2 linked regions of the Chitinophaga varians genome follow. The main gene of each other region encodes a partner of the protein of the gene in region 2 in a complex. Links are inferred from orthologs where the notes say so. Each region holds a gene or a part of one and is shown on either strand. Other genes may lie near its edges.

The links.
Region 1: the proteins of trxB (region 2) and trxA are in contact, whole or in part, in a crystal structure (PDB 1F6M), measured with the Escherichia coli proteins. The link is inferred for Chitinophaga varians from one-to-one orthologs.

The regions. Positions count from the first base shown.
Region 1 is NZ_JABAIA010000002.1:1,982,710-1,998,525, forward strand. What follows is about bases 8,192-11,161. They hold trxA (thioredoxin), read right to left. Parts: upstream 9,851-11,161; coding sequence 9,533-9,850; downstream 8,192-9,532. Other genes in these bases: HGH92_RS22815 (M43 family zinc metalloprotease), read right to left, coding at 8,192-9,369; dnaE (DNA polymerase III subunit alpha), read right to left, coding at 9,956-11,161. Outside these bases: HGH92_RS22785 (acyltransferase family protein), read right to left, coding at 1-594; HGH92_RS22790 (c-type cytochrome), read left to right, coding at 907-3,195; HGH92_RS22795 (FMN-binding glutamate synthase family protein), read left to right, coding at 3,465-5,027; HGH92_RS22800 (GreA/GreB family elongation factor), read left to right, coding at 5,047-5,412; HGH92_RS22805 (DUF192 domain-containing protein), read right to left, coding at 5,497-6,039; aminofutalosine synthase MqnE, read right to left, coding at 6,047-7,231; more of HGH92_RS22815, read right to left, coding at 7,228-8,191; more of dnaE, read right to left, coding at 11,162-13,597; HGH92_RS22830 (C40 family peptidase), read left to right, coding at 13,722-14,393; HGH92_RS22835 (lipopolysaccharide biosynthesis protein), read right to left, coding at 14,390-15,816. UniProt on the Escherichia coli protein: Participates in various redox reactions through the reversible oxidation of its active center dithiol to a disulfide and catalyzes dithiol-disulfide exchange reactions.
Region 2 is NZ_JABAIA010000002.1:1,421,320-1,437,110, reverse strand. The notes cover bases 2,675-5,619. They hold trxB (thioredoxin-disulfide reductase), read right to left. Parts: upstream 4,649-5,619; coding sequence 3,701-4,648; downstream 2,675-3,700. Other genes in these bases: HGH92_RS20415 (DUF4249 domain-containing protein), read right to left, coding at 4,669-5,550; folB (dihydroneopterin aldolase), read right to left, coding at 3,187-3,537; HGH92_RS20430 (hypothetical protein), read right to left, coding at 2,675-3,092. In the rest of the region: HGH92_RS20440 (DUF3822 family protein), read right to left, coding at 30-905; HGH92_RS20435 (MATE family efflux transporter), read left to right, coding at 1,000-2,331; more of HGH92_RS20430, read right to left, coding at 2,337-2,674; HGH92_RS20410 (RNA polymerase sigma factor RpoD/SigA), read right to left, coding at 5,666-6,523; HGH92_RS20405 (threonine aldolase family protein), read left to right, coding at 6,851-7,870; HGH92_RS20400 (valine--tRNA ligase), read left to right, coding at 8,108-10,753; HGH92_RS20395 (hypothetical protein), read left to right, coding at 10,811-11,296; HGH92_RS20390 (hypothetical protein), read right to left, coding at 11,368-14,169; HGH92_RS20385 (L-serine ammonia-lyase), read right to left, coding at 14,284-15,711.

The sequences.
Region 1 (15,816 bases), 560 kb from region 2 along the record:
GGCCCAACCTCCGATCAGGGTGCCGGCATGCCAGGCGGTAACGGCCAGCCAGCCGGCTGCCAGTACGGTCAGTAACAAAGTGACGCCCTTATGCAGCCGGTTTAGCACCAATGCATACACGATGTTGATGCAATACTCCATAAACAGGGACCATGTGGGAGAGTTAAACGGGAAAAGTGCGCCACCCCTTCCCGGCAGCCACGGGAAAGGTATCAGCAGCAGGGAACAAAGAAAACCCGCTACGATAGGCCAAACGCCCTGTGCATAAGGATCGCCGCCAAACGGGTCAAACAGGAAAGAGAGCAGACCGAGTACGGAACCCAGCGGTACCAGCGGGTGTAATCGCAGTAAACGTCCGCGGAAAAATCCGCGGTACCCGATCTGCGCCAGCCGGCCGTCATAGGCGTAACCAATCACAAAGCCCGACAGGCAGAAGAAAAAGTCAACCGCCAGAAAGCCATGCCCCAGCGGGTTCTGGCTATAGTCGCTCCATACAAGCTCAAGAAAGTGGAATACAACGATGGTGATGGCAGCGGTGCCCCGCAATCCGTCGAGTACTTCATAATGCGGTTTGGCTGATGACGTGGAAAGCATTTGGATATTGGGTTATTTGGAAATTTGTTATTTAACCGGGCCGTTTATATGCTACATACCCTTCTGAAAACCGGGCCGTCTGCAAATTTAGCTATCAGGCGAGGCGGTTTCTTATAGTGATTTCCCAATAACAGCCAGTATTTTCACCATAATAGTAAAAAAAGATAGTTGCTCCAAGGGAGCACATGACCGGAAAAAACTCTCTTAAATTTCTACATCACCAAATCCGCCAATGATTTTACCCCTGATCAAAAAATAGTTGCAAAAAACCGCGAGAGATGTATTTTTAGTTTCTGCAATCGAATTAAATACATGAGCCGTTTTCATTACCTGATCATTTCCACGATTTCCCTGGCATGGTTTGCCTGCGGACAAACAACACAACAAGACCGGATGAGTAAACACGAACGGGATTCGCTGGCCATGCGCAAGCAGTTCAACAAATCCCCCGTGCTGGATGGTAAGGCCGCCATTGGCGCCATGACGGTCGATAAAGGCCTGGAGGTGCAGCTGGTGGCAGCAGAACCAATGGTCGTAGCACCGGTAAGCGCCGTCTTCGATGACCGTGGCAGGATGTGGGTGGTGGAAATGATGGGTTTCATGCCGGATACCAGCGGTACCGGTGAAGATAAACCCGACGGCAAAATCGTGATACTGGAAGATACCACCGGTGACGGCGTAATGGACAAAAGGACCGTGTTCCTCGATTCACTGGTGCTGCCCAGAGCGGTATGCCTCGTGGAAAACGGCGTGCTGGTGGCTACGCCGCCGCAATTATGGTTTATCGAAAACAACAATGACAAACCCGGCAAAAAGGTACTGGTGGACAGTATGTACGCTGCAGGCGGTAATGTGGAACACCAGCCTAACGGGCTTTTGCGGGGGCTGGACAACTGGATATACAACGCCAAATCTGACCGCCGCTACCGCAAAGTTGGCGATAAATGGCTGAAAGAAGCCACTACTTTCCGTGGGCAGTGGGGCATTACACAGGACGACAAAGGAAGGCTGTTCTATAATAACAACTCTGAAAATCTGCTGGGAGATTATTTCCCGGCGGGCCTGGGCGGTAAAAATCCGCACCAGCAGAACGCTGCCGGCTATGACCAGAAAATAGTGAAAGACAACCACGTATACCCGGCGCATCCTACACCTGGTGTCAACAGAGGTTACATGAAAGGCATACTGGACGACAGCCTGCGGCTGGTAGAGTTCACCGCCGCCTGCGGCCCGGTGATCTACCGGGGCCATCTTCTGCCGGCTGACTATGCAGGTAACGCCTTCGTAGCAGAACCTTCGGCGAATCTCATCAAACGGAATATTTTAAAAGACAGTGGTTATATCGTTACCGGAAAACAAGCCTACCAGGGCAAAGAGTTCCTGGCCAGCACCGACGAGCGTTTCAGGCCCACAGGATTATATAACGGCCCGGACGGGGCGCTGTACATCACCGATATGTACCGCGGCATCCTGCAACACAAAACGTATATCACCACTTACCTCAAGAACGAAATCAAGATGCGGGAACTGACGCAGCCGCTCAGCTGTGGCCGTATTTACCGCATCGTTCCGGCAGGGCAGCGTCCAAAGAAAACTGTGGTGCAACAGGAGCAGCTGTTGCAGTTGTTGAATGATCTCAATGGCGCGCTGCGCGATAAAGCCCAACAACATATTATAGACCATCGTTTAACCGCGCTGGTACCGGAACTGCGCACCGCGCTGTCCAATACCGCTACGCCACTGATGCAGGTACACGCCCTCTGGACGCTGGAAGGACTGCACCAGTTGACATACGCCGACCTGGCCGTGATACTGGAACAAGGCAGCGACGACTACAAAGTGCAGGCACTGGCCGCATTGCCTTCCGTGTTGGACAGCAAGACCGCCAAAGCCGCGGCAGGCAAGCTGGACTCGCTGGCCGACAAACCTTTCTTTGCGCCGTATGTCGCGTATTTGTTGCCCGCGCTGGGCAAGGCGGATAAAGCTGCGGCCGGCCGTCTCGAAGAAAAACTGATGAAAGCGTATGCGCGTGACCGTTATATAGCCGCGGCGCTGGTCAACAATGCAGTCAATCGGGAAGCCGCACTCCTGAAACAACTGGTGGCATTTAATCCGGATACTGCACTGGCATTGAACAAACAGTTGAACAACGTGCTGAAAAATATGGACAATGCTGCCAGCGCCAAAAAGATGGACGCATTGGCGGAGAAATATCCCAGGGGATATAAAATATTTAACACCGTTTGCCAGACCTGTCACGGTAAAAACGGTAATGGTATTGCTTCTATGGCACCGCCGCTGAATGAAAGCAACTGGGTGAACGGCGATAAAAACAAGTTCGCCGCCATTGTGCTGTATGGCCTTACCGGTCCGGTGGAAGTACATGGCAAGCTGTATAAAGCGCCTGAGATCAACGGAGATATGCCAGGTATCGGTGGCAGCGACGAATTCAATGACAGTGACATTGCAGAACTGCTTACATTCTTACGCAGCGCGTGGAACAACAAAGCCGGAAAGGTGTCCGTTGATGATATCAAAGCTGTCCGCAAACAGTTAAACGGCCGTCAAAAACCGTTTACCGCGGCGGAATTAACCAAATAGTGCGCGGATATCAATAAAAGGCCTATCTTTGCTGCTCATTTACAACAAGTGAACAAGGCAACTTACATATTGACCTGCTGTAGCCAACTCCGTATTTGTACGGGCGGGTTTTTATTGCCGTTTTTATCCTGTCCAAAAGACTTCAACAATTAAGCCCGGGCAACTTCTAGCATCGTAACAGTTGTACCCGGGGGGATGATACCTGTACGCTTGTATTGGTAGTATGATCCATATAGCAATTTCCAAAACAATCTTATAAAATAAGTTTTATGAATCATCGGATAGCACGATGGGCAGTTTATCTTTTATGCCTGTTGCTGGATGTGAGCGTGGCTGCAAGCCTTTATCGCGGTTATTTAACAGGATGGATTTTATTACCGGTGGCCGTGGGTGTCACATTACTGACATTGATTGACCGTTTCCAGGGCAAACATGCCCTGCTGCGCAACTACCCGCTGCTGGGCAGGCTGCGTTACCTGCTGGAGCACATCAGGCCGGAAATGCGGCAGTATTTCTTCGAGTCGGACACAGACGGGCGGCCGTTCAGCCGTCGTCAGCGTGCGGTAGTGTACCAGCGTGCGAAAGACGTAAAACAGACCGTTGCTTTCGGCGCGCTCGCCGATATGTACGAGCCGGGTTACGAATGGGCCGCCCATACAGCGTTTCCTACGAAAGTAAAACCGGACGCGTTGCGGGTAACCATTGGCAACAAACAATGCAGTCAGCCTTACAATGCAAGTTTGCTCAACATCAGCGCAATGAGTTACGGTGCGCTGAGTAAAACCGCTATCCTTTCCCTCAATGGTGGCGCACAGGTGGGCGGGTTTGCCCACAACACCGGGGAAGGTGGCGTTAGTCCGTATCACCTGCAACATGGCGGTGACCTGATCTGGCAGATCGGTACCGGTTACTTCGGCTGCCGCGATGAGAAAGGTAATTTCTCACCGGAGGTATATGCCGGAACGGTTGCAGAACCAGCTGTAAAGATGGTGGAACTGAAATTGAGCCAGGGTGCCAAGCCCGGTAAGGGCGGAGTACTGCCGGCAGCGAAAAATACGCCGGAAATTGCCGCTATCCGCAAGGTGAAACCAGGCGTCAGCGTGTTGTCGCCGGCAGCACATACTGCCTTTGGCAACGAATATGAAATGCTGGCGTTTGTGCAGCAGCTGCGTACCCTCTCCGGTGGCAAGCCGGTGGGTTTCAAATTGTGCGTAGGCCGCAAGGATGAATTTGAGCGTATCTGTAAAGCCATGACCAACACTGGTATCTACCCCGACTTTATTACAGTAGATGGTGCAGAAGGTGGTACTGGTGCGGCTCCGCTGGAGTTCACGGACAGTATCGGTATGCCTTTGTATGATGCACTGGCTTTTGTGGTGAATATGCTGAAGAAGTACGACCTGAAACAGCATATCAGAATTATGGCCAGTGGCAAGATCATCACCGGTTTCGACATCATGAAAGTGTTGGCATTAGGTGCAGACGCGTGCTACAGCGCCAGGGGCATGATGCTGGCACTGGGCTGTATACAGGCGCTTCAATGCGATAGCGGCAGCTGTCCGGTAGGCGTGGCCACGCAAGACCCGACCTTGTACCAGGGCGTAAATGTGACCGATAAAAAAGAGCGTGTGGCCAATTTCCACCGCAACACCATATATGCACTGGCTGAACTGATGGGCGCCTGCGGCTTCGCAACGCCTGAACAGGTCAATCCTGCCGCACTTTACAGAAGAGTAACGAGAACGGATATACGATCATATGAAGAAATTTACGCACCGGACAACGGCCGTTCCGCCGGAGCGGCACTTATTCCGGGGCAGTCAGTTAATTAATTGATTAAAACCTGTTTTTATGAAAAAGAAACAGATTGTAGTGTCCCAACATGATTATGACATTCTGAAAACACTTTGTTACCACGCCCCGGGTACGGCTAAACTGAAAGAGGAGCTGGACAGGGCGGTTATCCGGAAAACAAAAGTACCCGACGATGTGGTACAGGTAAATTCCACGCTGCAGTTCAGGGATGAGCGCAGCGGCGCTGTGCGGGAAGTGCAGCTGGTATTACCTGCCGCCAGCAATATTCAACTGGGTAAACTTTCTATTCTTTCACCTATAGGCACGGCCCTGCTGGGCTATAGCGCCGGCGACACCATCGACTGGGAAGTGCCTGCGGGCAAAACCCAGCTGCACATTCTGCGGGTGGCGAACGAAGGATAGTTTTAAAAGGCTATAATGTTAGCGATCAAATATGTATCAAGCAAAAAAAGCCCCGGCGTCTGCCGGGGCTTCTCTTTTATATTGTCATTTGTGATAAACAACGTGGTCGCCGTAATTGACGTGGTATTTATCGCAGAAACCGCCATTGACTTCCAGCACGTATTGTGCTTTCTTGAAGGAGGGCAGGCTTTGTTCTGACAGCGGGGTGGCATATTTCTGGATAGACACGATCTCCAGTTTATCGTCCAGGTAGATGATATCGAGGGAGATGTAGGTGTTTTTCATCCAGAAGGAACGCTCTTCCATATCCGGGAAGATAAACAGCATGCCCTGGTCATCAGTCATGGATTTACGGTACATCAGCCCGTCTTCCCGCTGCTGATCGGTTTGTGCCAGCTGGATATCTATTTTGCGGATGGTGTCTGCCTTGTTTTTGGACAAAAACACCAGGGACGCTTCCTTTTTGAATTCGCTGCCGTTGGAAGTGACCTGTGTTGGGGATTCCGTGCCGGCGGTAGTGCCGGTACCGGTGTCCGTGGTGGCGGCGCTGTTGTTGTTGCCGGAATTGTTGTTACAGCCGGACACATACAGGGCGGCTATCAACAGGTATTTGAACGGTAGCTGCATAAGGATATTATTTAGTCAGTAGTAGCTCCTCATCGGAGAAAACGACGTCTGTATAATCTTTGATTTCATTGTACACGGTATCGCGTTCAACGGGCCTTCTGCCGGCTTGTTTGATCAGTTGTGCCAGCTGGGCGGTGTTCATGGAAGGGTTTTGTTCTTCCGCGCCGGCCATGCTGTAGATCTTGGTGGTATCATCGATGGTACCGTCCAGGTCATTTACGCCGAAGGAGAGGGTCAGCTGTGCGGTATTTCTTCCCAGCATAGGCCAGTAAGCCTTGATATGGGAGAAGTTGTCCATATACAACCGGGCCACTGCGTACAGCTTCAGGTCTTCCACGATAGAGGATTCCGGGATATCGGACATATCGTTGCCCTTGTTCCTGAATTTCAGCGGGATAAAGGTATTGAAGCCATGTGTTTCATCCTGCAGCTGTCGTAAACGTTCCATATGGTCGATACGGTGCTCGTAGGATTCAATGTGGCCGTAGAGCATCGTGGCGTTGGTGACCATGCCGCGGTTGTGCGCAGCGCGGTGGATAGCCAGCCATCCATCAGCATCTACCTTGTCATGGCAGATTTTAGCCCGTACGTCCGGATGGAAGATTTCAGCGCCGCCGCCAGGCATGGATTGCAGGCCTGCTTCGTTGAGGATGCGCATCCCTTCTTCTACGCTTACTTTGGCTTTACGGAACATATAGTCCAGTTCCACAGCGGTAAACCCTTTGATATGAAGATCGGGGCGGTGCGCCTTGATTTTTTTGATCAGTTCCACGAAGAAGTCCAGCTGCATCTTGGGATGTACGCCGCCTACAATGTGGACTTCCGTAACAGGCTGCCCGTCGTAGCTTTTCACGATGTCCAGCATCTGGTCGATGCTCAGTTCCCATCCGTCTTCACGGTTTTTATACAGCCGGGAATAGGAGCAGAAATGACAGGTGAAAACACATACGTTGGTAGGCTCGATATGAAAATTACGGTTGAAGTAAGTCTTGTCGCCGTGCATGCGTTCCCGCACATGGTTGGCCAGTGCGCCTAAAAAGCAGACGTCGCCTTTCTCAAATAAGGTCAGCCCTTCTGCGGGCGTAATTCTTTCCTGACGCAGGATTTTTTCTGCAATGTTCTTCAGGTCAGTATCCAGAGAAGGTTGCTGAAGAAGTGTCTGAACTGCCGGGTAATCTTGTCTCATCGTCATCTTACTTTCATTAATTTAATGGTGTTGGCCCTGTTCCTGTAAATTAATTTTACAAAATAAACACCATTTGGCTCATTTACCAAATTAAAGGTCATCCGGTTGTTGGGGCCAACAGCATTACCCGGTTTGGAAGCGATGAGTTGTCCGGCGGCATTGTAGAGGTTCACCTGCTGAAGGTCGGAAGGCCGTTCATAGAAGCTGATCCATACCAGCCCGTCAGTAGGGTTAGGATGAATCAATACGCCGGCCTGGCGCAGGTCCGGATTGATATCTTTGGTAACGATCCTGATATTGTCGATATATATGTTATTCTCCGCATTTGAGATATTCCGGAAAGCCACCTGGAATTTGTCTTTGCCTACCAACGCTGTCAGGTCCACCGAATCGCGGCGCCATTCGTTGTTGTTGGGGATGAATTCATCCTGTACGGCGGTAGGACGGGTAATGAGGTATTTGCCCCATTTGCTGTAGGCGATGGCGCCTGTCTGGTGACAATCTTTGGTGACCAGCACCTGCAGGGTGTCCCACACGTTGCCGGTCATATTGGGATCGGAATAAACGGCGGCGGCCACGTCAAAGAACAGGAAAATGGAATCATGCGCCTGCGGATCGATCACGGGGGTGATGAGGTCATCTGTCTGGTCGTTGACGTTGTACCCTTTGTTGCGTACCAGCGCCGATGCTTTACTGTTGTGCCCCACGTTGCGGTCACGCTCCCAGGTGAAGCTGCGGTCGGGGTTATAGATGTCCCATCCCGGCGGCGGGAAACTGTCCTGTTCAAAGCCTTCTTCAAAAGGCAGTTGTGCTTCCGCATCGAAGTGGAAGCGGCTGGCAGCGGTATCGTTGGCCACGTTGGCGTCTGGCTGACCGTTGGGCGATTGCGTATAGGCTTGCAGGTTATAGGCGCCTACGGCCACCTGCGAGGCAGGAAGGGGGACGTCTACGCTCTGCAGGCTGGGCAGATTGCCCTGCCAGTTGTAGTTGACCAGCGCGCCATTGTTGAGCCGGTACAAAATACGCACAGCGGTGAGGGCATTGGTGCCTTTGTTGCGCAGGGTCACCCGGGGCAGGATACGGTTATCGCAAAGTTTGCCGGTGACGCCGCTGACGGCCGTCAGTGCGGCGTCGTTTGCCGGCAGCACAACGGGCGTACAGCCATTGGACGCCATCAGGCTGCTGACGATGTTTTCCAGCACATCGCGCATCCTGCCGGTCTGGCCGGCGGTGAAGAGGTGCATACAGGCGTCGTCGCTATAGTCCATGTAGTTCATGAACATGATCCCCGGGAAGTTGGGGCTGCAATTGTCGGTTTTTGGAAAAGAGGGGCATCCGTAGGTATTGTCGCCCTGCAAAGGGGTATCGGCGATGCCGTCATCTACGGAGCAGGTGCCACCGTCGTCGCCCCAGATATGTTTCAGGCCAAAGAAATGCCCTATTTCATGGGTGGTGGTACGACCGAGGTTATAGATACGGCCTACGCTGCCGGTGGTGCCAAAAGCGGTATAAAGCACCACTACGCCCAGTTGTTCGGCAGGGTAACCATTGCCCGGAGGGGCGGCCACGCCCAGGTAGTTGCCCGACAGGCGGGTTACCCAGATGTTGAGGTATTTTTGAGTGTCCCAGGCATCGGAACCGCCGGTCTGATCATATTTCGCGTCGGGGGCGCCGCCGCTGATACTAAAGCTTTGGCCGGCGGCTGTTTTCACGCGGACGATGCCCGTGGTGGGCTCATCGCCGGGCGTGCGCTGGGCCAGGCAGAAGCTGATGCGCGAATTGCCAATGATGGGTTGCCATACCGGGGGCACCTGGCTAACGTCCGGATTGGTGGCGTTGTAATCCTGGTTTAGCACGGCTATCTGGGACATGACCTGCGCATCGGTGACCAGGTCGGGATTGTCCAGTACAATATGCACCACTACGGGGATAGTGACGTTTTGTGGCACTGCTTCGGTTTGCACGCGCATCATGCGGCGCTGTTGCAGCAGTTGCATTTTCTTTTCATTGTTGTCGATCACTTGTTGCAGGGAAGGGTGTTCAAGCACCCGTTGCTGCAGGGCAACGGCGGTGCCGCATTGGCGCTGGCCAATGGCGGCCAGGCTGTAAAGTAAGGTAAACAGGATAATAAATGTGTGGCGCAAAGATCGTTGTTATTAGAGATGAATCAGATGGTTTTTCTGGTTTTGATGATAGTGTAATATACGCAGTGGAACCGGAATTTTGTCACAGTGTACAGAGAAGGGCACAAAAAAGCCCTTCCGTCGAACGGAAGGGCTTTTTCATCACTCAGTTTCGTTTATATCATTACAGGTTGGCCTGTATTTTTTTGTCCAGAACAGCTTTAGGTACTGCTCCTACCTGTTTGTCTACCACCTTGCCATCTTTGATGAACAGGATAGCGGGAATGCTGGTGATACCGTAGTCGATAGAGATTTGCGGGTTCACGTCAACATTTACTTTACCGATGTTTACTTTACCAGCGTAATCTTTAGACAGTTCTTCAATAACTGGTCCGATAGCCCGGCAGGGACCGCACCATTCTGCCCAAAAATCAACTACTGTTAATTTATCGGAATCCAGCACTTCCGTCTGGAAGTTCGCGTCTGTGAATTCTAAAGCCATAAGATATTATAATTTAAAGGTGTTTATTAATGATTGTTTTTGATTGTCTACTGGTGTATATGATCAAAACTTGAACCGAGTGCAAATTACTGCTTTTTTGACATCTTACTTATTGATTATCTCGATATAGACATCGAGGTCCGGTTGTTTTCGCAGGAAATGCGCCAACTCGTCATTCATCTCGATGTTTCTGTTGAAAGTATGCATTTTTACCTGCAGATTATCGTCTATATCTACCAGCTGCAGATGCAGTTGACTGTTACCGGGATAGCGGTTGATGTTTTCCACGAGGAAGTCTACCGTTTCGCGGTTCAGCAGTTTAGGGGAAGTGGCCAGGAACACCTGTTTGGTATGTGTTTTCTTCACTTCCTGCAGCAGCTGGATGCTGCTTACCTTAAACTCGTATTCGTTGTCATTAAAGCGCTTGGATTTAAAGCCGCCGTTGATAAACAGGCAGAGGCCGGGTTTCAGGTAAGGTGCAAACCGGATGAAGTCCTCGCTCCACAGGGCAAATTCAAATTTGCCGCTGTAGTCTTCTATCGTCATAATGCCAAACTGCCGGTTGTTGCGGGAAATCCTTTCCTGGGCATTGGTGACATACACTGCGAGGCGGAAATTCCGTTCGCGGGAGCGGCCGCCGGAACTGCCGGGCGTGCTGATCTCTGCCTGGTACTCCACAAGCTCCTGCACGTTGTTCATATGGTAATGCTTCAGTTCAAAACGGTAATCATCCAGCGGATGGCCGGAGATATAGATACCGGTAATGTCCCGTTCGTTATTGAGCTTCATGATCAGCGGCCAGGGGTCGCAGTTGGGAATTTTGGGTGGTTCCACGTCCGGCATGTCTTCAGCACCGAAGAGGCTGCCAAGGTTGGAAGAGCCTGCGGACACCTGTTGGCCGAATTTCACGATTTTATCAAGACCGTTCATGGGCTCGTTTTCCGGTTTGTGGAAATACTGTGCCCGGTGGAATTCGGGGAAGCAGTCGAAAGCGCCGGACATAATCAGGGCCTCGAGTGATTTTTTATTGACAGCACGTTGGTTCACACGTTTGATGAAGTCGAACACTGTTTTGAAAGGGCCGTCTTTTTTCCTTTCCTCGAGGAGGTTTTCCACGGCGGCTTCACCCACGCCTTTCAGGCCACCGAGGCCGAAACGGATCTGTCCTTTTTTGTTCACCGCGAAACCTTTCAGGGATTCGTTCACATCCGGCGGCAATACGTCGATGCCCATGCGTTTACATTCTTCCATGAAGAAGGTGATCTTCTCAATGTTGCTGGCGCAGTTCAGTACAGACGCCATGTATTCGGAAGGGTAGTGGGCTTTGAGGTAAGCGGTCTGGTAGGCGACGAAAGCGTAGCAGGTGGCGTGCGATTTATTGAACGCATAGGAGGCGAAGGCTTCCCAGTCGGTCCATACTTTTTCGCAGACTTTCAGGTCGTAGCCATGGGAGGCGCAACCTTCCATGAACTGGGCCTTCATCTTGTTCAGTACCGCGATTTGTTTTTTACCCATCGCTTTACGGAGAATGTCCGCGTCACCACGGGAGAAGTTGGCCAGCTTCTGGCTGAGCAACATTACCTGTTCCTGGTATACGCAGATACCGTAGGTTTCCGCGAGGTGTTCCTCCATGTCCGGCAGGTCGAAAGTAACCGGCTCCAGTCCGTGTTTACGGCGGATGAAGGACGGGATGTACTCGAGCGGTCCCGGACGGTACAAGGCGTTCATCGCGATGAGGTCATCGAAACGGTCCGGTTTCAGTTCGCGGAGGTATTTCTGCATGCCGGGCGACTCGAACTGGAACGTGGCGTTGGTTTCGCCTTTCTGGTACAGTTCATATGTCAGCGCGTCGTCCAGCGGAATATTGTCGATTTCAATTTCCACGCCATGGTTCATGCGGATCAGTTCCAGAGCGCCTTTGATGATGGTAAGGGTTTTCAGGCCCAAAAAGTCCATCTTGATTACGCCGGCAGATTCGATGATGCTGCCCTCGAACTGGGTAACGAGGAGGTCTGAGTCTTTGGCGGTGGATACGGGGATGAGGTCGTACAGGTCTTGCGGGGCAATGATGATACCAGCCGCGTGGATACCGGTGTTACGGACAGACCCTTCCAGTACGCAGGCTTCGCGGAGCACTTCGCCCTGCAGGTCTTCTCCTTTGATCAGTTCACGAAGGCGTTTTACGTTTTCAATGTCTTCGCCGGCGAGGCCTTCTTTATCTGCCAGGCTCTTGTCGCCTTCCAACGGGGCGTTGAAGATACGGTCCAGCTGTATGCCGGGTTTTTCCGGCACCAGTTTGGCCAGTGAGTTGGATTCCACCAGTGGCAGGTCCATTACACGGGCAACGTCCTTGATACTCATTTTGGCGGCCATGGTACCGTAGGTGATGATCTGCGCTACCTGGTTGCGGCCGTATTTCTGTACTACGTAGTCAATTACTTTCTGACGGCCTTCATCATCGAAGTCCGTATCAATATCGGGCATGCTCTTACGGTCCGGGTTGAGGAAACGTTCGAACAGGAGGTTGTATTTGATCGGGTCGATATTGGTGATGCCGATACAGTAGGCCACGGCTGAACCGGCGGCGGAACCACGGCCCGGGCCGATGAATACGCCAAGGTCACGTCCTGCTTTAATGAAGTCCGATACGATGAGGAAGTAACCGGCAAAACCCATGTTTTCGATTACCTGCAATTCAAAGTTGATACGTTCTTCAATGTCCGCGGTCATTTCCCGGTACCGGGTGCGGGCGCCTTCGTAGGTGAGGTGCCGCAGGTACTGGTCCTGCGTGAGGAACTCTTTCGGGATGGGAAAGTTGGGCAGCAGGATGTCGCGCTTCAGGTCCAGCAGCTGTACTTTGTCCACGATCTCGTTGGTGTTGTCTATTGCCTGTGGGAGGTCATGGAACAGCGCGGTCATTTCCTCCGTGGTCTTAAAATAGAACTGATCGTTATAGAATGCGAAGCGGGTGTTTTTAGGTGCCGCTTCGTCGTCAGAAAATTCTTTGTTGGTAGGCGTGCTTTTTTTCTCGCCGGTGTTGATACAGAGCAGGATGTCGTGTGCGTTGGCATCTGCCTGGTCCACGTAGTGGGAATCGTTGGAGGCGATGATTTTCACATTGTATTTGGCGGCGTATTTCAGCAGCACATGGTTGACCTGGTCTTGCTCAGGGATGCCATGGCGCTGCATTTCCACATAAAAATCGTCACCGAAGATATCGAGCCACCATTTAAATTCCTTTTCGCCTTCTTCTTCTCCTTTGCGCAGGATGGTTTTAGGCACGGAGGCGCCGAGGCAGCAGGTAGTGGCGATCAGGCCTTTGTGGTATTGTAATATCAGCTCTTTGTCGATACGCGGATATTTGCCATAAAGGCCTTCCATATAACCAAGAGAACAGAGTTTGATCAGGTTACGGTATCCTTCGTCGTCTTTGGCCAGTAACACCTGATGGTAACGGATATCTTTCTCTTCGCGTGTGAAGGCGCGTTTGTGGCGGTTTTCCACGAGATAGAACTCACACCCCACGATGGGTTTTACTTTGAGTCTTTTATCCTTTGGATCACCGGGATTGAGTTTGTTGTTATACGCTTCTGCCACAAACTGGAAGGCACCAAACATATTTCCATGGTCCGTGATGGCCAGTGCCGGCTGATTGGAGGCCATGGCTTTTTTGTACAGTGATTTGATATCGGCTGCACCATCCAGTAAGGAAAATTGCGTGTGTACGTGTAAGTGGGAAAAGATCATCTGCTAAGCTGTTTCGTCAGGCGTCAAAAGTACGATAGAATTTGGTTCAATAAAAATCCATTATTTGCGTTCATAATTAGTCATAAATCAATATTTTAGCGCAAAATTTTTTTAACCAGACACTATGATGAGTATTAAGGGACATTTATGGATGAAATTATCGGTTTGTGCAATGGCATTAGGTTCCTGTTCTACCATCAAAAAAAGTACCGTGAAACATGGCAACACGCCGACCGTGTCTGAATCCCGCCGCATTACCTTCCTGGACCATATCAATACGCCGGGGCGCACGCACGGCTCTTCTTCCTATAACAACAACAAAAATGTGAGCATCGGTAAAAATGTTACCTATGCCAGCGCCAACCTGGAAAATGCCCAGAGCTGGCAGTTTAAATATGCGCAGTTGCTGGACGTGCCGGTGGAGAACGTATTAAACTACAATCTATATAACTTTATTGAAGAATGGTGGGGCACGCCTTACCGGCTGGGTGGTAAAACCCGCGACGGTATTGATTGCTCCGGCTTTGTGAATACGCTGATGAGCGCCGTGTTCCAGTATGCGCTGACGGGTAATTCCGTGGAGCTGTACAGTAAGGTAAGACAACACTTAAAAGAGCGTGACCTCCGGGAAGGTGATCTGGTCTTCTTCAAGATCCACCACAAACGTATCTCTCATGTAGGCATCTACCTCGACAATGATAAATTTGTGCATGCGTCCACCAGCAACGGCGTGATGATCAGTGATCTGAACGAGCCTTACTGGAAGCGGTATTTCGCCGGTGGCGGCAGGCTTTAGTAGCGAAGTCCTATCTTTCCTTTTACTATTTCCCAGGCATTGTTGACATCTTCCGACAAGCGGGTGTTGATCACCGCAACACCGAACAGGCCCATGAAAAGGACTGAGCGGACGATGGTGTCTACATACATGTTGAACATGAAGGGGAGCTGCTGCACCAGCAATACGCCTCCAATGCCTAACAGCAGCGCATACAGGGTTTTGAGGCTTAAGGGCTGCATACCAAACCGTATCCAGATAAAAAGGTAACGCGCGAGGTTGAAGATCGCTACGGTGACAAGGTCCGCGTAAGCCGCGCCCACCGTGCCAATGCGTCTTTGGAGGTACAGGTTGCAGAAAAAGGAAATAAACACCACGACAATGGAGCTGACAAAATCAAAGCGCCAGTAGTTGGAAGTTTGAATGATCTGGTTGTTGATGCCTGTCACTAAATCGATCATTTTGGCGAGCCCGAGAATAAAGATGATCTGAACGATCAGGTGCCATCCGGGACCCAGGTACAATACCAGGTTATTGACAGAGAGCCATATGGCCCCGAAAATGCCGACGCCGGCTATAGACAGGGTGATAGAGCTTTTGGTGTACAGCTCCTGTATTTTGGCCATGTCCCTGTTTTTCCAGGCGGTGGCCAGAATGGGCGTAGTGATAGCGTACATGCTGCGTTGCGGCACCTCCATAAAGCTGATCACGAATGTGGCATAGGAGAAAAGGCCCGCATTTTCCAGTCCGCTGATGCTGGAGATAATGAGGATATCGTTGGTTTTCCGCAGCAGGGTGAACACATTGGAAGAAAACACATAGCTGCTGAAGATAAACATACGTTTGCCCAACCGGCGGGTAACATTGCTGATACCGCCACCACTGAATTTCAGTTGACCGGTACGCCATAATATGACTAACAGCGCGATAGCGGCAACAGCATAAGGCAGGCTGAATACATTGATATATTGCGCAAAGCTGATATGGGCAAAAGCAAAGACCAGCAGCATCACGGTGGAGATAATACGGATACCGCCTTCCTTCAGAAAGTTGGACGCCACCGTTTTGTGCAGGCCCCAGGCAAAGCCTTCAAGCATGTTAAAGGCCAGTATAAAGAAGGTGAGGGGATAGATCGCGGAAAAATAAGTGATGAAGAGCGGGGAATTGCCGCTGAACTTGCGGATAATCAGTCCTTTGAATATAACAGAGAACGCCACAAACAACATAAACCCTATCAGGGACACGATGAGGGTGAGTTTGGGCAGGTCGTTTTTCTCCGGTTTGAGATAGTCGTGATAAAAGGGGAAGAACTTATTTATCACCGGAACGGCGCCAAGGGAGGCCACCGTGGCCAGTAAGGTGCTGACGTCGATCAGTACGCGGGTAAGGCCGATTTCTTCTTTGGAGAAGATCTTCGGCATCAGCATGATCAGATTAACGGCGC
Region 2 (15,791 bases):
TATTTTTCTGCCCCCACTTTCTCCTCCGATTATACGCATAATGCTAACGCATACAAGTTATGAAAATAATAGCCTGGTATTTCCTGCATGGGCGTGATATAGCTAAATCCCGGCAGTCGTTGCACCCATTCCAGTTTGGAGATGAATTTATACATCTCCTGGTAAACCACGCTGTCTGTGGCCACCACCCCTCCGAGCTTCACCTTTACCTGCTGCTCATTGAGTCCCAGCTGGCGAAGGGTATTTACCAGTTGATATACCACATCGAGCCCTGCCTGGTACTCACCATCCTGCTGGATGATAAGTTTCCCGTTCACGTAAATAGTCAATGTAAAAGACTGCCGCTGTACATGCACAAAAGCTATTCCTTCAGGCGCCCGATAGTCCAGGTCCAGCGGATAAGCCTGCAGCAGAGCAGAGTTGGCGTGTACCACCAGGTCTGTGGAGAATTCCTTACGCAGGAACCCCAGCAGGTCTTTGTCCACGCTGAATATATTCACCATAGGCAGTCCCGGCAGCAGATCGGCCAGGATGGCTTCCTGCATTTTTTCCGGTTGTGACAGGTGGAGGTAGTCTTTTTTCAGCGAAGGCATATAATATACCTGTGGCACCAGTACGCCACCGCCGTTGTCAAAAGCCAGCAGTACGGATTTAAAGGCGGTAAACAGCAGTTTGTCTGCGTCAAACACCTCTTCTATCATTTCCAGATCGGCCATGGCCAGTTTCTGTGGCTGGAAATGGTAGGATTTAAGCGCCAGGAATTTTTTCGCTGCGGGATCAAACACCACATAACTGAAAGTACCGCCGCCAACCAGCACCAGCAGGTGACAGGCCGTAAGATCGGTCCCCAGTAAAGTTTCATCATCTACTGTAAATGCAGGATGGATGTTGTAAGCCACGGGCATATATAACCTTTCAAATGAATTACAATAATAATCTTTTTAGTGAATTGGTGAGGCTATATCTTTGTTTTTTGATGAATATCAGAACCATTTCACGATGCAACTGGAAGTTAACAACCGGCAGATCATTAAAATCGCCGCCCCTATATGCCTGGCACTGATCATCCCTCAGTTTAACCACATGACCAACACCGCTTTCCTCGGCCGGCTGGGCGAGCTGGAGCTGGCAGCCAATGGTATCGCCGGTATTTATTACCTCGTGATGTATATGATCGCCTATGGGCTTAACAACGGCCTGCAGGTACTGATAGCCCGCCGGGCGGGTCAACAGCAATACAGCAACATTGGCAGGCTTTTCGCCAACGGGCTGGAAGTGGGCGCCTTCTTTTCGCTGTTGGCTATCCTGATCACGCTGGCGGTGGCCCCTTATTTTTTTTCGAAAACGCTTCACAACCAGGAGATCCTTGCTGCAGCGGTTTCGTTCATCCGTATCCGTATCTGGGGCCTTCCCTTCCTGATGATGCTGAGCATGGCCAACGCCTTTTACATCGGCAGCGGCAATTCCCGCGTGCTGGCTGTCACCTCACTGTGCCAGGAAACGATCAATATCTTTTTTGACTACACGCTGATTTTCGGGAAACTGGGCTTACCCGCCCTTGGACTGAACGGGGCAGCGGTGGCTTCCATTATTGCGGAGATCACCGGGTGTTCGGTAGCTTTCAGTATCATCTTCCTCAAAAAACACCATATCAGGTATAGCCTGTTCACCTACATACGGCCTAACCGGGAGATTATCCGGAACATCCTCAACGTGTCTGCCCCGTTGATTGTGCAGTTCCTTTTCAGCATTGGCAGCTGGTTTGTCTTTTTCATTTTCATTGAGCACCTGGGAGAAAGGCCGCTGGCGATTTCCAATATGCTGCGCAGTATTTTCGGTTTTTTCGGCATTTTCACCTGGGCACTGGCAGCCACCTGTAATACCATGGTAAGTAATATCATCGGACAGGGCAAGGAACAACTGGTCTTTAAAGTCATCCGGAACATCGCCGCTATCAGTCTGGGTTGTGCCACGGTCGTTTGTGTCCTGGTGAACCTCTTCCCCTATACCATCCTGCATATTTATACCAACGATGCTCCGTTGATCACTGCGGCAATCCCTTCCATCCGTGTCATTACCCTCAGCACCCTGCTGATGGCGGTAGCGGCGGTAGTGCTCAGCGGCGTTACCGGTACCGGGAATACGCGGATGAACCTTTTCACTGAATGTACTGCGGTGGTGGGTTATCTGATTTATTGTGATATCGTGATAGAACGGATGCGCAGCCCGCTGCACCTGGCCTGGGGTGCAGATTTCATCTATTGGATATTGATATTCGGGCTCAGTGCCTGGTATCTGAAAAGTGGTAAATGGAAAGGGAAAGTGATTTAAAATAATTACTGGAGATCATCCAGCATTTTTTTGCAGTCTGCTTTGATATTGGCGTCGTCCTGGTAGATGCTGCGGAGGCTCAGGGCTTTTTTCAGCACTTCGATGGCTTTGTCCTGCTGGTCATCGGCTTTATAGGCACGGGCCAGTTCGTAATAGTTGAGGAGGAAAGCGGGGTCCAGCTGCCGGCATTTTTCATAATTGGCAATAGCATTTTTAAGGGAGCCGTCCGGCAGGCCGCCGAAGAGCATCTTAGCGGCACCTCTTTCAAATACATTGAGGTTGGCTACTTCGTAGTTCCACTTGCCAAGCACGTGATAAGCCTGTGCGAGGTTGGGGTTGAACTTAATGGCCAGTTCGGCGTACTTCTTCACATCTTTGGAGGCGGCAACTTTTTCCTTTGCGCCCGAGATGAGGGCCATGCGGCCCATGGCCACTGCCATGGCGAGGTTGGCGTCTGCGTTATTCGGGCCGACTTTCAGCGCTGACTGCGCATAACTTTTCGCCTGGTTAAAATAGTTTGTTTTAGCACTTTTATCTTTCTGGCGGTTACCGATACGGGAGCACATCTGGCTCGCCTGGTTCAGAGCCCTTATCTCGTTGGGCTGTATTTTCAGTATTTCCTTGTCTTTGTCGAGCGCAGCCTCTTCCTTCATCTGTAATTCCAGCTGCTTGGCCTGTTCCACCATTTCGTCCACGGACTGGGCTTTTGCAAATAATACAGTGCAGAGCAGGAATGAAATTGTCAAAATCCGTTTCATCATAGGATTGGTTTTTAACAGGAATAAGAAGCTTGATTTACTTGTTGCTATAAATCTACGGAAAATTACAAATAATTAGCGCGGGCAGGCGTGCATTTTAGTATTCCTTTTCCAGTGACACCAGTGAATTACGGATGCTGGCACCCATTGGCGGGTTCAGTTTCCGGAGGGTGACAGTACTGTATTGGATAGCAGGATAACGTGCCTTCAGGGTATCGGACAGGGCGTAGACCACTTCTTCCAGCAGCGGTTTGGGTTGCGCCATGATTTCTTTGGCTATTTCATAGATTCCCTGATAGTTCACAGTATCAGTAAGATCGTCGATGGTAACGGAGCCAGGTATACGAACAGAAATATCGAGGAGAAAATCATTGCCGATCACGGTTTCTTCCGGATACAGGCCATGATAGGCGCGGAAAGCAGCTTGTTCGAGCGCGATAGTAAGCATCTTTGGATAATTACGAATTACGAATTACGAATTACGAACTGAGGTGCAATTCGTAATCAGTAATTCGTAATGGTGTTATTATAATGTTTCAGTTAGGAATTATGGACCACAAATTACCTCTCAATTCGTAATTCGTAATTCGTAATTCGTAATTCTCAACTGATTATTGGTGTTCTTTAGCAGACAGGTATCTTTCCGCATCGAGGGCTGCCATACAACCGCTGCCTGCAGCAGTTACAGCCTGGCGGTAGATTTTGTCCTGTACGTCGCCGCAGGCGAACACGCCTTCCACGCTGGTACGGCTGCTGCCCGGAACGGTCACGATATAATCCTGTTCGTCCAGTTGCAGATAATCTTTAAAGATGGCGGAGTTAGGCTGGTGACCGATAGCCACGAAGAACGCGCTTACCGGAACGTCTTTTTTCTCGCCGGTTTGGTTATTACGCACTCTGACAGCTTCTACTTTGTTTTCGCCAAGTACTTCATCTGTTTCGGTGTTCCAGTATACGATGATATTGGAAGTTTTGAGGACGCGGTCCTGCATTACTTTAGAGGCGCGCATTTCGTGCTTGCGTACCAGCATGTGTACGGTGGAGCACATTTTGGAGAGGTAGAGGGCCTCTTCAGCAGCGGTATCGCCGGCGCCTACGATGGCCACCTCTTTACCACGGAAGAAGAAACCGTCGCACACGGCGCAGGCGGAAACGCCGGAACCGTTGAGCCGTTGTTCGGACGGGAGTCCCAGCCATTTGGCGGAGGCGCCTGTTGCGATGATGATAGCGTCAGCAGTGATTTCTTTTTCTTCGTCGATGATTACTTTATATGGTTGTTTGCTGAAGTCCACCGATGTGGCCATACCATAGCGGATATCGGCGCCCATGCGGGTAGCTTGTTTTTCGAAGTCCACCATCATTTCCGGGCCTTGAATACCTTCAGGATATCCGGGATAATTTTCAACTTCGGTGGTGATGGTCAGCTGGCCACCGGGTTGAATACCCTGGTACAATACTGGTTTAAGGTTGGCTCTTGAGGCATATATTGCAGCGGTATAGCCGGCGGGGCCGGAACCGATGATCAACAGATGCACATGTTCTTGTTGTTTGTTTTCCATACTTTGATTGCTCTATATAATTATTTCCTGATAATAACTGTTTTATAGGTGACTGCATAACCGCCCCAGTAACCGATGGCGCCGGGCACATTTCCCATGATTTTAGTAGGAGATGCGAACGGGTTGCCGTTGCTGCTGTAGGCAAAATCGAGTGCCCGCCAGAAGGTGTAGGTGGCTTTATCGATGTTACAGAATTTGAGCGTCACCGTATCTCCTCTGTTAAAAAAGCCGTTGGTCTCCGGGTCTACACGTTTGCTTTTGTCCACGCCGGCGTCCACAGGAATTTCAAATGTTGTGCCGTTCACCACCTGGTCGTCCAGGGTGGAATTCAACCCGGCCAGAAAGGGCCCTTTGTTGGTCCGGGTGAAGTACCGGGCATAATTACCGGGGGTAGCTGCATCCGTGATCCTGGCCCACAGGCGGGCTTTCAGCGTATCGTCGCCCTGTCTTGTGCGACGCCACCAGATGGTGTCCAGGTGAAAATTCTGCAGTGGTATAGTTGTCACCGCCTCATATGACTTATTGTCAGCAGTTATTCTTAGTGTATACTGGTTGCCGGCTTTTCCTTTGAAGACGGATGGTTGGGCAGTATCCGGCGTATAGGCGAAAACGGGGCCCAGGCCAGGTATTTCCACAATTGTTTCCCGGAGTGTCATGGTGCGGACACTATCGGAGACGGTCACCACGGCTTTGTGTACAAAGGAAGCCAGTAATGCAGCGGTATCTATCTGAGAGAAGTAGCCGAGGCTGCGGGTAAGCACTACCTGCGGGTACTGGTTGGATTCAAATTTACCTTCCACCACCAGCGACTGCTCCTGTTGTTGCAGGTTGACGGTAATGTCTTTCTCGCAGGCGGAGAGCGATATTACTGCAGCCACTATGATCATCAGGAGGTTGCGCATAACTGCAAAAATAAGTGGTGTTCACAATATAAAAACACCGGCCATGTATTTACAAGGCCGGTGTTTTTATAGATTAAGAGGGTTTATACAGCGGTTTCCGGAGAAACCGTAAATATTATCCCAGGTAGGATTTCAGGGCGCCGCTATAGCGTGCTTTCTGGAGCCTTTTGATAGCGCGTTCCTTGATTTGCCTGATTCTTTCTTTGGTCAGATCGTACTTCTGTCCGATTTGTTCGATTGTTGCGCCGTTTTCACCATCCAGACCGAAATAGGCATTCACAATTTCCGCTTCGCGGGGGCTCAGGGATTTTAATACCCGGCGTATTTCCTCGCGGAGGGAATCTCTCATCACGTCGTCATCGGTAATGTCACCACCTTCCAGCAGATCTCCCATAGCTACGTCTTCAGCTTCATGTACCGGAGCGTCCAGTGACATATGGCGGGTGTTGCTCTGAAAAATGTTGTTAATTTCCGATTCAGACATTTCCAGGATTTCTGCGAGTTCCTCGGTAGAAGGTTCACGCTCGTTTTCCTGTTCAAATGCCATGTAAGCTTTGTTCGCTTTATTATAGGTGCCAATTTTGTTTTGTGGCAGACGAACAAGACGGCCTTGTTCAGCCAATGCCTGCAGGATGGACTGGCGAATCCACCAAACTGCATAAGAGATGAATTTGAAACCTTTTGTTTCATCGAAACGTTGCGCAGCTTTGATCAGGCCTAAATTACCTTCATTGATAAGGTCGCTGAGGCTAAGCCCCTGGTGCTGATATTGCTTGGCAACGGAAACCACGAAACGCAAGTTTCCTGTAGTCAATCTTTCAAGAGCCTTCTGATCGCCCATTTTAATGCGCTGCGCCAAAACGGTCTCCTCCTCAGGTGTTAACAAAGGGATCTTCGAGATTTCCTGCAGGTACTTTTCTACCGCCTGCGAATCACGATTGGTGATCTGGGTGGCAATTTTAAGTTGCCTCATATGAAAAATTGTATTGGTTTATAAATAAGAATAACAGCGAAAGAAATATTTTGTTTGAATTTTGAATTTAATTAACTTACAAAATTTCCCGCACCTTATTCGTTTGTTTTAATTAGCCTGCAAAGATCGTGCTAACCCACCACTCTACCAAATCCTTCTTTTTTTCGTCTTCGCTATAACAAAGTACAGTTTTATAACGATATTTTATAGTGCTTTAGTCCTTGTTGCCACACGCTTTATGCAAATTTTAACAATTGATAAATAATCATTATTAAATTAGCATCTTAACTAATTTATTGTCAAAGTCCTTGCAAATTATTCAATCATATGATAGACTTTCGCAGCGATACTTTTACACGCCCCGGCCCTGGCATGTTACAGGCCATGTTACAGGCTGAAACAGGAGACGACGTTTTCGGTGAAGATCCCAGCGTTAATAAACTGGAAGCCATGATGGCAGATTACTTTGGCAAAGAGGCAGCCATTTACTGCCCTTCCGGCACAATGAGCAATCAGATTGCCATCAAAATACATACGTTGCCAGGGGATGAAGTGGTTTGCAGCGACCTCGCCCATGTGTATATTTATGAGGGAGGCGGCATTGCGGCCACTTCCGGCGCCCAGGTCCAGGCCATCACCGGCGACCGTGGCATGATCACCGCTGCCCAGGTGGAAGCTGCCATCAACAATCCCGACGATGTGCACAAAGCCCGCACCAGCCTAGTATGCCTCGAAAACACCTCCAACCGCGGCGGCGGATGCTGCTATGACTGGGAAGAGGTGCTCCGCATCCGGCAGGTATGCAACCAGCATAAACTGGCCCTTCATATCGACGGCGCCCGCCTCTTCAATGCCCTGGTAGCTACAGGACAAGATCCCAGGACTTACGGACAGACATTCGACAGCATCTCCGTATGCCTCAACAAAGGAATGGGCTGCCCCATGGGCTCTGTGCTCCTTGGCAGCAAAGCTTTCATCCGCGAAGCCCGCCGCATACGGAAAAGACTGGGCGGCGGCCTGCGGCAGGCAGGCTTTATGGCCGCTACCGGCATCTACGCCATGGAAAACAACATCCAGCGCCTCGAAGAAGACCATCAACACGCCAAACAAATAGCGGCTGCCCTGCTGGAGAAAACTTTCGTTGGCCATATGCTGCCCGTGGAAACCAATATCCTCATTTTCGAAGTCACCGGCGAATGGACGCCCAAAAAACTTACAGACCACTTCCACAAAGAAGGCGTACTCGTCATCCCCATCTCGCCTACGCAGGTCAGAATGGTGGTCCATCTTGATATCACACCTGACATGGTGGCGAAAACCTGCCAGGTGATCTCCGAAACCATGTAACGGTACCGTCTATATATAAAGACACTTATCTCCAGCAAAAGGTGCATCTGATGATGCACTTTTTTTTTGCACCAAAACCGTCCGGTGCGGCCGGCATGCAGCCAACAGCAGCAAAACGCAGGCACACCGGCCCTCCGTCCTTTCCCCTGCGGCCAACGCTCCGGGCTAATATTCTGCGTCATTATTTCCTTCTCTGGTCAATCTCCGTTATTTTTGCAGACTTATATTATGAATAGCATGGAACTTTCGAAAAATTACCTGCCTGCAACGGTTGAAGACAAATGGTACCAACACTGGATGGACAAAGGCTATTTCCACTCTACGCCGGACAGCCGCCAGCCCTTTACTGTAGTGATCCCCCCGCCTAACGTCACCGGGGTCTTGCATCTTGGCCATACCCTCAATGAAACTGTCCAGGACATACTGGTGCGCCGCGCCCGTATGAGCGGTTTCAACGCCTGCTGGGTACCCGGTTCCGACCACGCGTCCATCGCCACTGAAGCCAAAGTGGTGGACATGCTGAAACGGGAAAAAGGGATCGAAAAATCCCAGCTGTCCCGCGAGGAATTCCTCAAACACGCCTTTGAATGGAAGGACAAATACGGTGGCATCATCTACCAACAGATCAAAAAGCTCGGCTGCTCCTGCGACTGGGACAGGGTGACCTTTACCATGGACGACCACTATTATAAAGCGGTGATCAAAGTGTTCGTGGAACTTTATAATAAAGGCCTGATCTATCGCGGCGCCCGTATGATCAACTGGGACCCCAAAGCAAAAACAGCTTTGAGCGATGAGGAAGTGGAATACAAAGACATCCAGGGTTTCCTCTATCACGTGAAATATGCCATCACTGATGCGGAAGGCAAGCCTACCGGTGAATTCATTACCATCGCCACGCAGCGCCCCGAGACCATCATGGGCGACACCGCCATCTGTGTAAATCCGGAAGATGAAAGATATGCGCACCTGAAAGGCCACTTTGCCATCGTACCGCTGGTAAACCGCCCCGTGCCCATTATCTTCGATACATACGTAGACAAAGCCTTTGGTACCGGCGCACTGAAAGTGACGCCTGCACACGATATCAACGACTACAACCTCGGCCTGAAACATAACCTCGAGATCATCGACACCCTCAACGAAGACGGCACCCTGAGCGCTGCCGCCGTCGTATTTGTGGGCGAAGACCGTTTCGTGGCCCGTAAGAAAACAGTAGCCGCCCTCGCAGAGGCCGGCCAGCTGGTGAAAGAAGAAGCCTATACTACCCGCCTGGGCTACAGTCAACGTAACCCTACTACGGTAGTGGAACCGCGCATCTCCACCCAGTGGTTCGTAAAAATGGCCGATATCGCCAAACCGGCGCTGGACGCAGTTGTGGAAGGTGACGTAAAAATACATCCCGGCGACCGCTTCCTCGCGACGTACAAATACTGGATGGAAAACGTGAAGGACTGGTGTATCTCCCGTCAGCTCTGGTGGGGACAACAGATCCCTGCCTGGTACACTGCTGACGGCACCTTCGAGGTGGCCGCCACTGCGGAAGAAGCAGTAGCGCAGTTTGCAAAGAAGGGCATCACACTCACCGCGGCAGACCTGAAACAGGACGAAGACTGCCTGGATACCTGGTTCTCTTCCTGGCTCTGGCCCATGGAAGTGTTCAACGGTATTTCCAGCCCGGACAACGAAGATTACAAATACTACTACCCCGGTTCCGTACTGGTGACCGGCCAGGATATCATTTTCTTCTGGGTGGCGCGCATGATCATGGCCGGCCTGGAATTCAACGGGCAAAAGCCTTTCAGCGACGTGTACTTTACCGGCATGGTAAGAGACAAGGAAGGCCGCAAAATGAGTAAACAACTTGGCAACTCACCCGACCTGCTGGAGCTCATTCACAGCTACGGCGCCGACGCCGTACGTTTTGGCGTAATGATCAGCTCTCCGGCCGGTAACGACCTGCTGTTCGATACTTCCAGCTGCGACCAGGGCCGTAACTTCAACAATAAAATATGGAACGCCCTGAAGCTGGTGAAAATGTGGGAATCCCGTCAGGCTGCTGACGATGTGGACGCTTCCGGCCTCTTCCCGATCAGATGGTTCCAAAGCCGCCTGAACGAAGTACAGGCACAGGTAGCCTCCCTGCATAACGACTTCCGTCTCAGCGAAGGCCTGAAAGCCTTGTACAGCCTCATCTGGGACGATTTCTGCGGCTGGTACCTCGAATGGGTTAAACCTGGTTTCGAACAACCCATCTCCGCTGCGGTATACGCCCAGACGGTATCTTTCTTCGAACAACTGATGCAACTGCTGCACCCGTACATGCCGTTCATCACGGAAGAGATATACCAGTTGCTGAAAGTACGCGACGAAGCTGATGTACTGATGATGAAACAATTCACCACCCCTGCCGCCCCGGTACATGCCGCCCTGCTGGAAGGCGTACTGGCACAGGAAGTGATCACCGGCATCCGCGACGCCCGCGTTAAAAACCAGATCAAACCCAAAGACCCGATTGTACTGCATATCGAAACCAAACACGAGAATGCCTTCAAACAAATTGAAGACACCATCGCCAAACAGGTCAATGCAAAAGCAGTACATTACGTACAGGAAGCGGTGCCCGGCTGTATTACGCTCGTGGTACAGAAAGATAAATTCTACCTCGGTACCGAAACAGTACTGGACACCACCGCACAGAAAGAATCCCTGCTCAAAGATCTCGAGTATCAACAGGGCTTCCTGAAGTCAGTGGAAAACAAACTGGCCAACGAACGGTTCGTTCAAAATGCCAAACCGGAAGTTGTAGAGGCTGAAAGACGCAAGAAAGCAGACGCCGAAGCAAAAATCCTGGCGATAACGGAAAGTTTGAAATCTTTATAATTTTTGCAATCGCCCGGTCGTTAGTATACCGGGCGATTTTTTTATCCCGTCACTATCATGCTGAAACACCTGTCCGCATTCATTTTCCTGCTGTTGACGATCAACGTGAGCACTTTTGCCCAATCCGGTAAAAAGCCCGCTCCTGCTACCAAAGCCTCATCGGCGACCAACAAGCGGCCCGCGAAACTTCGCAGCAGCTGGGGACTCTTCCTCAGCGACACGCTGCCGAAAAGCCAGGTGGTAAAGCTGCTGGACTCCGCACTGGTGGTACGTGATGAGAAGAACCACGTTTACCAGGTGATCTCTTTCGCCTTTACTTACGAACAGCATCAACCTTACCTGAACGATACTACCGGCCAGGCCGCCATTTATAAAGACTTCACCGGGGACAACTTCAAAACCTCCCGCCTTCCGGCGCTCTGGAGCACACGCCTGAAAGAGAGCCTGCAACAGGGAGACGTGTTGTACTTTGATGATATCCTGATTGAATATGCGCCTGATAAACTTTACCGGGCACCGTCCTTACGGATAGACGTGAAATAGGTTTTCCACATTATATAACAAAGGGCCCATGAATACTGGTATTCATGGGCCCTTTGTTATATAAAGACTCTTTAGTAGTTAAACAGCTGCTGCAACGGCAGGATAAAGTCCACCCTGTTCTGTGCATTGTCAACCGGGTCTTTGTCAAACAGGTGGCTGAACCGCACCCCACAGGTAAACGGCAGCGTATTGCCGATACGGGTGTCCAGGAAAAGTTCTGCCCCGGCTGAAGTATAGCGATTGTCCCGTTTGTTGATGAAATCCCGCGCCATGCTATAATCGTAAAACAGGTTCCCCCTGATCCGGCTGAAATAAAGGACCTGCGCAAAGCCCCAGTCAGGATACGCCAAAGGCAGGTGGTAGTTGGCTCCCAGCTTGTATATCCGGTCGTAGAAAGGGGTATTGTACCCTCTCGCATACACGAAATTGTCTGTAAACGTATAGTTAAAGTTCTGATCACGTTGCCGGTAGGCGGCCTGCAATACGATACTGTGGTTTTGGAAGAATCCCGGAAGATATTGATCTACGCGGCCATACAGCTGTTCCGCGAAGGGATTGCCTATTGAGTGATTGTAATACAGCGCGATATACTGGCCGAAATGGCTATAGATGTTCTGTTTGGCTTTGATCCGCATGTTACTGAATATCAGCCGGCTGCTCAGGTATTGCAGGTTGTCGTTCCTGAACTTGAAATTGCCCTGCGGATAACGATGCAGGATATTGTAATCGCCGCCAATGACAAGGCTGCGGCTATACAGTCCCGACGAAAAATTCAGCGGAAGCGACAACCCGGCGTGCCAGGTCAGCTCATTCCAGTAAATGCGCCCGATATTTGGCGCCACTGTATTGCGGTTAAATATATAGTCCACGCCGGTATTGAGATAAGGGAACCATCCGCCGAAAGTGAAGCTGGCTCCCAGATCGGAGTATCCTTCATTCCGGTTGTAGGTGTATCCCAAAGAGGTATTGGTGGTGTTCAGGATGTTTTCGCCCAACAGCGAGATACTATAATCGGGCTCGTTAAAAGAAGGTACCCAGCTGTGGAAATTGAACGGACGTGTAAAGAGCGCATATTTCTTCACCGGCAGCGAGTCATGCGGCACGATGTCCAGAATGTTGGCCCCTTCTTTATCAGACGGCTCCAGCCATTTGCTGTGCCGGGCCTGCGCCACGGCTGTTTCTTTCCAGGCCGTTTTCAGCGGCGCGCGGTACAGGCGATAGCCGGCTGTGGTGAACTCGCTGAACACCAGGCTGTCCTGCTGCGGCGAAGCGGCCATGTGCAAGGCGCTGTTCCCCCGGTCTGTGATTTCATATGTTTTCCTGTCAGATAACGTGAGCGCATATACGTTGTTCACATCACGGGTGGATGCGGTGAAATACACCGTGTCGCCCTGTACGGCAGGTATGCCCAGCACGACGAAGCTGAAAGGGGTCAGTTCCGTGACTTCGTCCGTTTGCAGCGACTGCTGCACGAGCGCCATTTCGCCCCGTTCGTTACGGACCGCGCTGATAACGGCTTTATCATCAGCCGTAAAACGCGGGAAGGTATAGTACCAGTTGTGCGGGTTGGGCAGCACTTTTTCCACCGTGCCGGTGGAAGTGTTGATCAGCTGCAGGCTGTAGTGCATGTCCGGCGTGATAGACGCAGCCACCACTTTCCCGCCGTCGTTGCTGATATCCGGGGAGAAGAACTTACCGCGGGGAGACACTGTTTTCGTACTACCGCTGGCGTTGTCGTGGATACGGATAACGGAAAAGTTTTTCCATCCCCAGCGGGCATCGAAACGGGCAGCCGCCCATACGATACGTTGATTACGATAGCTGAAGAAATCATTGTATACAATGCCGGGCCTTACCAGCAGGTGTTCTTCCCCGTTGCTGCCAAGGCGGTAGATGCCGGGCACTTTATTAAAAGCGTCTTTCAGCACGATCCACTCACCAGGACCGGCGGCATAGACATATTTATAATTGGTCACCGTACGGCCGGCGGTGGTAACCGGCACTGCCGGCGTGGTGTCCGGACGGGCCGCGTAGCTGTTCCACTGTGGCTGGTATTCCGCCAGCATGGCGTTATAGAAGGCAGTAATATTTTTGCCGGTACGTTTTTTCAGGCTTTGGGAGAAGGGATAAAAAACGCCGCGGTAACGGACCGCATCGCTGGTAACGCCCTTCCAGAAGTCGTTGCCATAATGGTTACGGCCATAGGTGGATAAGAGGTATCCCAGTGGATAATGGTCGGGAATAAAATCGCGGTAGGAGCCGTTGCGGATTTTCATATAGCTGTAGCGCTTGTCTTCGAGCGACAGGGCGCGGAAACCATCAAAAAAAGCGGGCAGCCGGCCTCTCCCCTGTTGACTGAAAGCCGTTTCATTGATCACCGCATCACCCTCCCAGAACCAGTTGGGCACCGCGATATTGGTGGCGGCCGCCTGTCCCAGTTGTCCGCCCAGCCAGGAAAACACTTTAGACACGCCCTGCCGGAAGTTCATGTTTTGCAGCACATGACGGTATTCATGGAGCGCCAGTTGTTCCGTCCAGTTGAGAGAGCCCAGGTCCTGCGATGAAGGAGACGGGGCCAGGTAGAATTCAGAACGGAAGGGGCCGAGCTGCACGTACCCGTTTGACTGCATCGTTTGGTTCTGCAGCACGATATCCACCTTCCTTTCGAGCGGACCGATAGAGCTGCGGGTATTTTTATTGAGCCAGGTAACGATATTGGCTACACGTTCTCCTTGCTGGCCCATCCCCTTGGGGAAGATCACGCGGACAGTATCGGTATTGATCTGTTGCCATTTCAGGGAAGGAGGGTTGCCCCCGAATTGTTGGGCGGCAGCGGAAGTTGACAAAAACAGGAGCCAGAAGTAGTGACGCATAAAAAAATACGGATTACGAATTGCGGTACTGAGCGCAAAACGAAAATATGTTTCTTTCTTAATATAAACACATTTAAAATCCTGAGCCCTGTACCGCTGTTTCCGTACTTTATGTTAGCATTCGCTGAGACTGATAGGGATGTTGACAGCGAGGCCGCCATCGGACGTTTCCTTGTATTTGGAGTTCATGTCCAGGGCGGTGTCCCACATGGTTTTCACGACAGCGTCGAGGGAAACCTTGGCCAGTTCAGGGTTGCTTTGCAGCGCCAGCTGAGAGGCCGTGATGGCTTTGATAGCGCCCATGGTATTTCTTTCAATGCAGGGAATCTGCACCAGTCCGCCGATAGGGTCGCAGGTCAGGCCGAGATGGTGTTCCATGGCTATTTCGGCAGCCATGAGCACCTGGCGCTGAGATCCGCCGAGGCATTCTGTCAGCGCCGCAGCGGCCATGGCAGAGGAAACGCCTATTTCCGCCTGGCAGCCGCCCATGGCAGCAGAGATGGTAGAACGTTTTTTGAAGATGCTGCCTATTTCTGAGGCGGTGAGCAGGAACTGCATGATTTTATCGTCGTGCAGGCCGTCGCAGAAAGCTATATAGTATTGCAGCACCGCAGGAATTACGCCTGCAGCGCCATTGGTAGGTGCAGTCACCACGCGGCCGAAGGAAGCATTTTCTTCATTGACGGCGAGGGCGAAACAGCTCACCCAGTCGAGCGTATAGGTGAAATGTGCGCCGCCGGCGCGGATAGCTTCGATCCACGAATGATAATCGGTATAAGTGCGTCCTTTCAGGAGTTTTTTATTGAGCGCAGCAGCACGGCGGGCCACTTTCAGGCCTCCGGGCAGTTCTCCTGTAGTATGACAACCGCGGTAGGTGCATTCCTGCATCACACGCCAGATATTGAGCACGCCGGCACGGGTTTCGGCTTCCGGTCTCCAGGCCAGTTCATTTTCCATGACCAGTTCAGAGATGCTGAAACCGGTTTTAATGCAGAACTGCAGCAGTTGCCGGGCCGTATCAATGGGAAAAGGCAGGTCTACCGAGGCAGCACCGCCGTTTGCTTCGCCTTCCTGCACCACAAAACCGCCACCAATAGAATAATAGGTAGCTGCGCGTTTATCGCCATCGGCGAAGGTAACGAGGAAAACGAGGGCGTTGGGGTGGAATGGCAGGGATTCCTCGAAGAGGAACTCTATGTCTTCCACCGGATCAAAATCAATTTCATATTTGCCGGCCAGCATCATTTTACGGGTACGGCGCAGGTCATCTATTTTGCTGTTGATTTTATTAACATCGAAAGTAACGGGGTCATCACCGCAGAGGCCCAGCAGCACGGCGATATCGGTGCCATGGCCATGGCCGGTTTTAGCGAGGGAACCATAGAGCAGTACCTGTAAACCGGTTACGGAAGAAAGTTTTCCGGCGGTATCCAGTTCATGCAGGAATCGCTGGGCTGCCCTCCAGGGGCCTAAAGTATGAGAGCTGGACGGACCAATGCCAATCTTAAAAATGTCAAATACGGAAATACATTCGTGTGCCACTACATTATTGATTTACCTGTAAAAATAGGCCATTTTACATATTCAGCTATTTACGGATTTTGTTATTTAACGATTTATGT